Regions from separate parts of the Bradyrhizobium sp. 45 genome, predicted to be linked through region 1. Evidence: predicted binding sites of a transcription regulator. Region 1 holds the regulator's gene; each other region holds the start of a gene.
What was found. The regulator PhoB, encoded in region 1, activates phosphate uptake and scavenging genes when phosphate is short. The targets are predictions, from matches to a motif close to TGTCATNNANCTGTCAT.

Region 1 (3,272 bases):
GGCGTAAACGTTCGGGCGTTCAAGACGCGCCCGGCGAGCCTTAAGGGATTCTGGCGGCACGGGTTTTTGAAGGCTTAGGCATTCGCTGCGAGGCCCCAGGATGGCTGGCGCGCAGCGAGGGAAAGGGTGCAATGACGGTTTTGACCTGGTCCGATGATCGCGTCGAGCAGCTGAAAAAGCTCTGGGAGGCCGGACTTTCGGCCAGCCAGATCGCGGCGGAGCTCGGCAATGTGACCCGCAATGCCGTGATCGGCAAAGTGCACAGGCTCGGCCTTTCGGGCCGCGCCAAGAGCCCATCATCGGCAGCGCCGCGGCCGCGCAAGGCGCGCCCCGCGCAGCACATGATGCGGGTGAGCCGCCCGATCTCGCGCGGCAACACCGCGCTGGCGCAGGCCTTCGAGGTCGAGGCTGAGCCGGATCCGGTCACCTACGACAACGTGGTGCCGATGAGCCAGCGGCTGTCGCTGCTGGAATTGAACGAGGCGACCTGCCACTGGCCGGTCGGCGATCCCTCGAGCCCGGACTTCTTCTTCTGCGGTGGAAGGGCGCTGTCCGGACTGCCCTATTGCGCCCAGCACTCGCGCGTTGCGTACCAGCCCGCGTCGGATCGGCGCCGCGCACCGGTAAAGCCGGGTCCCCGTTAGTCGTCACGCGAAGACAGTTCAACAATTTCAGTGTCGTCCCGGCCTAGTGCGCAATTGCGCACGGGGGGCCGGGACCCATACTCCGAGCACGCAATAATCGTGCGGAAGGGGTCACTCCGAGTCTTCGCCAAACCACGTTCGGTGGTTATGGGTCCCGGATCAGCGCTCGCTTCGCTCGCTTGTCCGGGACGACGGCTGAGAATGCAGGGACAGCTCGCCAACAAACAAGCCTGCAACCCTACACCTGCTCCGCCTTCGCGAAGCGATCATCCAGCGCGTAGCCGGCGCCGCGGACGGTGCGGATCGGGTCCTGCTCGCGGCCGAGATTGAGCAGCTTGCGCAGGCGGCCGATATGCACGTCGACGGTGCGCTCGTCGATATAGATGTCGCGGCCCCAGACGCTGTCGAGCAGCTGCTCGCGCGAGAACACCCGTCCCGGATGCTCCAGGAAGAACTCCAGCAGGCGATATTCGGTCGGACCGAGATCGATCGGCCGGCCCGAGCGCGCCACGCGGCGCTTGTCACGGTCGAGCTCGATGTCGCCAAAAGCAAGGACGGTGGCGAGGCGCTCCGGGCTCGCGCGCCGCAGCAGGCCTTTCACGCGCGCCAGCAGCTCCGGCACCGAGAACGGCTTGACGATGTAATCGTCGGCGCCGGTCGCAAGACCCCGCACCCGCTCGCTCTCCTCGCCGCGCGCGGTGAGCATGATGATCGGGAGCTGCTTGGTCTCGGGACGGGTGCGAAGCCGCCGGCACAATTCGATGCCTGACAGGCCCGGCAGCATCCAGTCGAGCACGATCAGATCGGGGATGTGCTCCTTGAGGCGGGTGTCGGCGTCGTCGCCGCGCATCACCGTCTCGACGTCATAGCCGTCGCCTTCGAGGTTGTAGCGGAGAAGCTCGGTCAGGGCTTCCTCGTCCTCAACCACCATAATGCGTGCGCCCATCGGGTCGTCGCTCCTTAAGTCTTCAGGTGTTCGGTACCGTGTTGGCAAAGGTCGTCATGTCGCCCTTCGGCCGCTTGTCGGTGATCGCCTGGCCCTCGATCATGTAGAACACGGTCTCGGCGATATTGGTGGCGTGGTCGCCGATCCGCTCGATGTTCTTGGCGCAGAACATCAGATGGATGCAGAACGAGATATTGCGCGGATCCTCCATCATGTAGGTGAGGAGTTCGCGGAACAGCGAGGTGCAGATGGCGTCGACTTCCTCGTCGCCCTTCCACACCGCCATCGCCGCCGGCAAATCATGCGCGGCATAGGCGTCCAGCACCGACTTGACCTGCTGCTGCACGAGGTCGGTCATGTGCTCGAGGCCGCGGAACAGCTTGAGCGGATGGAAGTCCGTCTCCAGCGCCGCGACGCGCTTGCCCATGTTCTTGGCGAGGTCGCCGATGCGCTCGAGATCGGTCGCGACGCGCATGGCGCCGACGATCTCGCGCAGATCGACCGCCATCGGCTGGCGGCGGGCGATGGTGAGCACCGCACGCTCCTCGATGCGCTTCTGCAGCGCGTCGAGCTCGGTGTCGATGGCGACGACGCGCTGGCCGAGCGGGACGTCGCGGCGGATCAGCGCGTCGACGGACTCGACGATCATGCGCTCGGCGATGCCGCCCATCTCGGCGACCAGGCGAGTGAGTTCCTGGAGGTCGGTGTCGAAAGCCTTTGCGGTATGTTCAGAACCCATGTCGCGTCTCCTAGCCGAACCGGCCGGTGATGTAATCCTGCGTGCGCCGATCTGACGGCGACGTGAAGATCTTGCTGGTGTCGTCGAACTCTATCAGCTCGCCGAGATACATGAAGGCGGTCTTGTCGGAGACGCGCGCCGCCTGTTGCATGTTGTGGGTGACGATAGCGATCGTGTAATCCTCGGACAGCTCCTGGATCAGCTCCTCGACCTTGGCGGTCGAGATCGGGTCGAGCGCCGAACAGGGTTCGTCGAACAGGATCACCTCGGGCCGCACCGCGACGGTGCGGGCGATGCAGAGGCGCTGCTGCTGGCCGCCGGAGAGCGACAGGCCGGAGGCGTTGAGCTTGTCCTTGACCTCGTTCCACAGCGCGCCGCCGCGCAGCGCCTTCTCGACGCGGCCGTCCATCTCGGACTTCGAGATCTTCTCATAGAGACGGATGCCGAACGCGATGTTCTCGTAGATCGTCATCGGGAACGGCGTCGGCTTCTGGAACACCATGCCGACGCGGGCGCGCAGCAAATTGAGGTCCAGCCTGGGGTCGAGAATGTTGGTCTGATCGAGCATGAGCTGACCGGTGGCGCGCTGGCCGGGATAGAGGTCGTACATCCGGTTGAAGATGCGCAGCAGGGTCGACTTGCCGCAGCCCGACGGACCGATGAACGCCGTAACGCGGTTGGCGCCGAGCGTCAGGTTGATGTTCTTCAGCGCATGGTGCTCGCCGTAATAGAAGTCCAGGTTACGCACGGTCACCTTGGGGGGCGCCTCGGGCAGCACCGCCGCGTGCGGCAGTCCACCGGACGCGCTCATCGACACGGAAAGATCACTCATTTTGCGGTCCTCTCGGCGCCAAGGATGCGCGCGAAAATATTAAGGGCAAGAACGGTCAGGGTGATGAGCAGCGCCCCGCTCCAGGCCAACTGCTTCCAATAGGCATAGGGG
Region 2 (3,272 bases), on a different contig from region 1:
AACGTGCCGCGCATGATCACGCTGACCTACGGCCTCGGTGTCGGCCTTGCAGCGCTCGCCGGCGTGCTGTCGGCGCCGATCAACCAGGTGCGGCCGTTGATGGGCGCCGACCTCATCATCGTGGTGTTCGCGGTGGTCGTGATCGGCGGCATGGGATCGATCATGGGCTCCATCATCACCGGCTTCGCGCTCGGTGTGATCGAAGGCCTGACCAAATATTTCTACCCCGAGGCCTCCAACACCGTCGTGTTCGTGCTGATGGTGCTGGTGCTCTTGGTGAAGCCAACGGGATTGACGGGAAGGGCGGCCTGATATGACAGCCTTGACGGACGACACGCTGCCGGTAACCCCGCGCGCGATCCGCGACGAGATGATCGTGTTCGTGGTGATGGCGCTGCTGCTGGCTTCGGTGCCATTCACGGGGGTCTACCCGTTCTTCGTGATGCAGGCGCTGTGCTTCGCGCTGCTCGCCTGCGCCTTCAACCTGCTGATCGGCTACGGCGGTTTGCTGTCCTTCGGCCATGCGATGTTCCTGGGCACGGCCGGCTATTGCAGCGCGCATGCGCTGAAAGTATGGGCGCTGCCGCCGGAACTCGGCATCCTCGTCGGGGTCGCCGGTGCCTTCGTGCTCTCGCTCATCACGGGCTATATCTCGATCCGCCGCCAGGGCATCTATTTCTCGATGATCACGCTGGCGCTGTCGCAGCTCTTGTACTTCATCTACCTCCAGGCGCCGTTCACCCATGGCGAAGACGGCATCCAGGGCATTCCGCAGGGACGCATGTTCGGCGTCTTCGATCTGACCAAGCCCACCGTGCTCTACTACGTGGTGCTGGTCGGTTTCCTCGCCGGCTTCCTGCTGATCTTCCGCATCATCAACTCGCCGTTCGGCGAAGTCCTCAAGGCGATCCGCGAGAACGAGCCGCGCGCGATCTCGCTGGGTTACCGCACCGATCAGTACAAGTTCCTGGCTTTCGTCCTGTCGGGCACGCTGGCCGGCTTTGCCGGTGCGCTGAAAGTCTTCGTGGCGCAGAATGCCTCGCTCACCGACGTGCACTGGTCGATGTCGGGCGAAGTCGTGCTGATGACGCTGGTCGGCGGACTCGGAACCGTCTTCGGTCCCGTGGTCGGTGCCTTCGTGATCATCGCCATGCAGCAATATTTGGCGGGGTTCGGCCAATGGGTGACCGTGATCCAGGGCTCGATCTTCGTGATCTGCGTGCTCACCTTCCGCCGTGGCGTCATCGGCGAAATAGCGCATTACTTCCGGCGGTCGCTGTAAGTCATTGATATAATAGAAGATGTGTTGACGCGCGAAAGCGGTGGATGATCCAGCTCCACGGGCGTGAGGTGGCACGCGCGTGGATCGAAAATGGTCTATGACAGTTTCATGACGGCCCGCTTGGGCCAGGCCATCATCCAACCGGTAGTCTCTCCCCCATGATGCGATTGTTTCGCGCTTTCCTGCCGAAGGAAGAACGGTTCTTCGACCTGTTCGACCGCCACGCCCAGACCGTGATCCAGGGCTCGATCGCGCTCCAGAGCATGCTCAACGGGGGCGAGGAGACGCCGGTCTATTGCCAGCGCGTCAACCAGTTCGAGAACGATGCCGACAACATCACCCGTGAGGTGCTGACCGCGGTGCGCCGCACCTTCATCACCCCGTTCGACCGCGGCGACATCAAGAACCTGATCACCTCGATGGACGACGCCATCGACCAGATGCAGCAGACCGCCAAGGCCGTGATGCTGTTCGAGGTCCGCAGCTTCGAGCCGCCGATGCGGGAGATCGGCGGGCTTCTGATCGAATGCGCCAATCTGGTCGGCCGCGCGCTGCCGCTGATGCAGAAGATCGGTCAGAACGTGGCCATGCTGACCGCGATCACGGAAGAGCTTGGCAAGCTGGAAGGCCGCGTCGACGATCTCCATGATATCGGGCTGAAGGAACTGTTCCTCAAGCATCGCGGCGGCAACGCGATGGATTTCATCGTCGGCGCAGAGATCTACGACCATCTCGAGAAAGTCGCCGACCGCTTCGACGACGTCGCGAACGAGATCAACAGCATCGTCATCGAGCAAGTTTAGGGCAGGGGCCACGCCGTGGATGTTGCGTTGGGTCTTCCCGTCCTGGTCGGATTGATCGCCGTCGCGCTGCTGTTCGACTTCCTGAACGGCCTGCACGACGCCGCCAATTCGATCGCGACCATCGTCTCGACCCGCGTATTGCGGCCGCAATACGCGGTGTTCTGGGCCGCGTTCTTCAACTTCGTCGCCTTCATGGTGTTCGGGCTGCACGTTGCCCAGACTATCGGCACCGGCATCATCGATCCCGCGATCGTGGATGCTCAGGTGATCTTCGCCGCGCTGGTCGGCGCCATCGTCTGGAACCTGGTGACATGGGCGCTCGGCATCCCATCGTCCTCGTCTCATGCATTGATCGGCGGCTTGTTTGGTGCCGGCGTGGCCAAAGCCGGCCTTTCAGCGGCGGTCTGGAGCGGGTTGTCCAAGACGGTGATCGCCATCGTGCTGTCTCCGCTGGTCGGCTTCCTGCTCGCGATGGTGCTGGTCGCGATCGTCTCCTGGGCCTCGGTGCGCTCCACGCCCTTTGCCGTGGATCGCGCCTTCCGCATCCTGCAATTCGCCTCCGCCTCGCTCTATTCGCTCGGTCATGGTGGTAACGACGCTCAGAAGACCATGGGCATCATCGCCGTGCTGCTCTATTCGCAGGGCCAGCTCGGCGGCGAATTCTTCGTACCCTTCTGGGTGGTGCTCTCGTGCCAGGCCGCGATGGCGATGGGGACGCTGATGGGCGGCTGGCGCATCGTCCGCACCATGGGCCTGCGCATCACTAAGCTGACCCCGATGCAGGGCTTTTGCGCCGAGACCGGCGGTGCCGCGACCCTGTTCATGGCGACCTTTCTCGGTGTTCCGGTCTCGACCACCCACACCATCACCGGCGCCATCGTCGGCGTCGGCGCGGCCCGCCGCCTCTCGGCGGTGCGCTGGAACGTCGCCAGCTCGATCGTCTATGCCTGGGTGATCACGATGCCGGCCTCGGCCATCGTCGCCGCACTGAGCTGGTGGGCGGTCAAGATCTTCGTCAGGTAACCAGCTTCAGTCCGACAATGCCGGCGACGATCAGCCCGATGCTGGCGAGGCGGAACGCGGTGGCCGGCTCGCCGAACAGGATGATGCCGAGCGTCGCGGTGCCGACCGCACCGATGCCGGTCCAGACCGCATAAGCGGTTCCAATCGGCAGCGATTTGAGAGCG
Region 3 (3,272 bases), on a different contig from region 1:
CTGGCGCCGAAGCGGGGCAGCGTCGCGCGGAAGGCGCGGACCAGGAAGATCGCCTCGATCAGATCGCCGCGCGCCTGCTTGATGGCGAGCGCCGCGAGCTCGCGGTCATAGAGCGAGCCTTCGCTCATGACGCGGTCCACGGCGAGACCAAGCTGCTCGGAGATCTGGTCGAGCGAGATTTCCGGAACGCTTTGGTCGCCACGCCGCGCACTGGCGAGCAGGCGATGGGCGTTCTCGATGGCGCGTTCGCCGCCTTTGACTGCGACATACATGCTTAGCTTCCCCTGCTCACGATACGCGTGGTGCGCGGGATCGCAACCATGGCGTCATCGGCGACCAGCACCACATCGATACCGCGCGGAAACAGCGCCTCGTTAATACGAAGTCGCTCGAACACGTCGAACGGCTTGATCGACGCCTGGAGCGTGGCGACGCCGTCGATGCCGGGCCCGCGCAGCTCGAAGCTGCGTCCCGAATCGAGACTCTCGACCTGCAGGATCAACGTGGTCGACCGATCCGGATATTCGCTGGTGCCGAGCGCGAAGCGCTCCAGCGAAGGCAGCGCCCCGCCGTCGCTGATCAGCGCGAAGCTGGCGATGGAAGAATCCTGCACCACCGGCGCACCAGTATGGAATTTCAGCCATTTCACGACGTCGGAAGTCTCATGCATGCGCGCATCGAGCCAGAGCGGCGTGTCGTGATCGAACAGCGTCAGCGCGATCGCGGCCGTCCCGCGCATCATCACACGAGGCGCTCCTGATGTCGGCACGATGCGCTGCACCGATCCCGGCCGCGCCATCGCGTCCATGACCGAGCGAAAGGTCGATTGCGCCGACAAGACCTTATCGGCGAACCCCGGCGGCAGTTCCGCAATCGTGGTCATGATCTCACCCCTCACCGCGCACCATGGTGTAGAAATCAACCTTCGTCGCGGCGGTCTGGGCCGCCACCTGCTTGCGCCTGACCATCAGCTGCTCACGCAACGGCGCGATAATGTCCCGCTCCACCGCGGCGCCGAAATCGCTGGACTGCACCAGGGCATCGCACAGCGCGATCAGCCGCGCCTTCTCGCCGTCGCGGCCGAGCGTGTAGCCGAAACCGACCTCGCCGCTCGCAAGCCGCACCGCGGCGCGCGACACCGTGGCTTCACCGAGGTTGAACGGCGCACCATCGCCGCCGACCCGGCCGCGCAGCATGACGAGGCCGTTTTCCGGCGCGCGCAGATCCTGATGCGCCGGCAAAGCGAGAGCGTGGAGGCGAGCGGCGATCTCGCCCGCCTCCGCGTGCGCCAGCACGGACATTGCGGCCTTGCGCTGGGCTTGCTGATTATTGTGCTGGGTCACCGCATCCACCGACTTCTCTGCAGAACTTGCCGAATCCAAGTTGTCTATGATACTAGACAACTTGATACGGGAGCGCCATGACTGTTTCGTGACAAAGGCGTGATTTCTGGAGTAGCTTCCCGGCCACATGAGCATGCAGGACACAGCCTCCTCCGGCGTCGCGTTGTGGCGCCTCGTTGCCGACGGCATCGAGCGCGGCATCGCCGACGGCCGCTTTGCGGCGGGCGACAAGCTGCCGGGCGAGGTGGAGATCGCCGAAACCTATCGCGTCAACCGCCACACCGTGCGACGCGCGCTGGCCGCGCTTGCCGAGCGCGGCATCGTGCGGGCAGAACGCGGCAGCGGAACCTATGTCGAGGCGCAGAAGCTCGCTTATCCACTGCGCTCGCGGACCCGTTTCTCCGAGATCGTCGGCGCGGACGGCCGCGAACCGCATGGCCGGCTGATCGAGGCGTCCGCTGACGTTGCGACCCGCGAACTCGCGCGGGAGCTTGGCCTCAAGACCGGCGCACCGCTGGTCCGGATCGAGGCGATGCGCCTCGCCGACCGCACGCCGATCTGTGTCTCCACGACGTGGCTATCGGCACAGCTATTCCCCGCTGCGGGCGACGTCTTTGCCGCGACCCGCTCGATGACGAAATTGCTCGAGCATTACGGCGTCCGGGACTATCGCCGCGGCGCGACCCGGATCACCGCCGGTATCGTCGACGCAACCGACGCCGCACGGCTCGATCTGGCGCTGGGACGGCCGATCCTGGTGGTCGACGCCACCGATCACGATCTCGACGGCAAGCCGCTGGTCACCAAGCATTCGCGCTTTGCGGCGGAGCGGGTGGAATTTCTGGTGGAGAACGGGTGAACTGGCTGCCCTCTGCCCCTCTCCCCTTGCGGGAGAGGGTGGCTCGCCGCGCTAGCGGCGAGACGGGTGAGGGGTTGCCTCCGCGCACTGATCTGAATTGAGGATGCAGACCCCTCATCCGGCGCTTCGCGCCACCTTCTCCCACAAGGGGAGAAGGAAGAAGGTTACGCCACCGCCCGCCGCCCGATAATCGCAAAACGCAATTTGCCCGAAACGAAATCGATCGCGGCGACTGCGACCAGGATCATCAGGATCAGGAACGACACCTTCTGCCATTCCAGCACGCGGATCTGCTCGGCGAGCTGGAGGCCGATGCCGCCGGCGCCGACGATGCCGATGATGGTGGCCGAGCGCGTATTCGACTCGATGAAATAGAGCACCTGCCCGGCAATCACGGGCAGGACCTGCGGCAGCAGGCCGAAGCGAATCTCGTGCAGCGCGCTACCGCCGGAGGCGCGGATGCCCTCGACCTGCTTCTGGTCGGCGCCCTCGATCGCCTCCGAGAACAGTTTTCCAAACGCGCCGAAATCCGACACGGCAATAGCGAGCACGCCGGCAAACGGGCCGAGCCCGACCACGTTGATCCACACCAGCGCCCAGATCAGCGTGTCGACTCCGCGGATTGAATCCAGGAAGCGCCGCACCGGAAACCGCAAAATCCTCGACGGCACCACATTGCGCGCGGCAAGAAGACTGACCGGCAGCGCGAAGACCGCGGCCAGCGTCGTGCCGAGCAGCGCAATCGACAGCGTCTCGCCCAGCGCCTTCAGATAGACCGGCAGCGACGAGCCGGGATCCGGCGGGATCATCATCAGGCTGATCCAACCGAGCTGGCTGAGCCCCGCGAACAACCGCGACGGCGAGAAGTCGAGATCGATGAGGCCATAAATCAGAACCGCGAGCGCCGCGACGATCATCGCCGGCATCGGGAGCCGCGCCGAAGCCGGCCGGTCGAACACATCAGGGTAGCGCGCGCGAAGCGCTGATGTGTCAATGTCCTGCGGCCCCGTCACGTCCGCGCCTCCTTGCCGAATAGGCGGCCGCGCAGCCAGCCGGTGCTGATGTCGATA

Region 2: the regulator PhoB is predicted to act here: its motif matches at 1,380-1,396, upstream of IVB42_RS38540 (DUF47 domain-containing protein).
Region 3: the regulator PhoB is predicted to act here: its motif matches at 1,421-1,437, upstream of phnF (phosphonate metabolism transcriptional regulator PhnF).

Annotation. Positions count from the first base shown of each region.
Region 1 is NZ_JADPIX010000049.1:56,288-59,559, forward strand. Features, by position in the region: gene IVB42_RS06780 (GcrA family cell cycle regulator) at 132-644, shown strand; gene phoB (phosphate regulon transcriptional regulator PhoB) at 883-1,590, opposite strand; gene phoU (phosphate signaling complex protein PhoU) at 1,613-2,329, opposite strand; gene pstB (phosphate ABC transporter ATP-binding protein PstB) at 2,340-3,161, opposite strand; gene pstA (phosphate ABC transporter permease PstA) at 3,158-3,272, opposite strand, start outside.
Region 2 is NZ_JADPIX010000154.1:291,861-295,132, forward strand. Features, by position in the region: gene IVB42_RS38530 (branched-chain amino acid ABC transporter permease) at 1-312, shown strand, start outside; gene IVB42_RS38535 (branched-chain amino acid ABC transporter permease) at 314-1,282, shown strand; gene IVB42_RS38540 (DUF47 domain-containing protein) at 1,441-2,085, shown strand; gene IVB42_RS38545 (inorganic phosphate transporter) at 2,101-3,108, shown strand; gene sugE (quaternary ammonium compound efflux SMR transporter SugE) at 3,101-3,272, opposite strand, start outside.
Region 3 is NZ_JADPIX010000122.1:231,378-234,649, reverse strand. Features, by position in the region: gene IVB42_RS21360 (carbon-phosphorus lyase complex subunit PhnI) at 1-272, opposite strand, end outside; gene phnH (phosphonate C-P lyase system protein PhnH) at 275-883, opposite strand; gene phnG (phosphonate C-P lyase system protein PhnG) at 888-1,352, opposite strand; gene phnF (phosphonate metabolism transcriptional regulator PhnF) at 1,471-2,202, shown strand; gene phnE (phosphonate ABC transporter, permease protein PhnE) at 2,367-3,215, opposite strand; gene phnE (phosphonate ABC transporter, permease protein PhnE) at 3,212-3,272, opposite strand, start outside.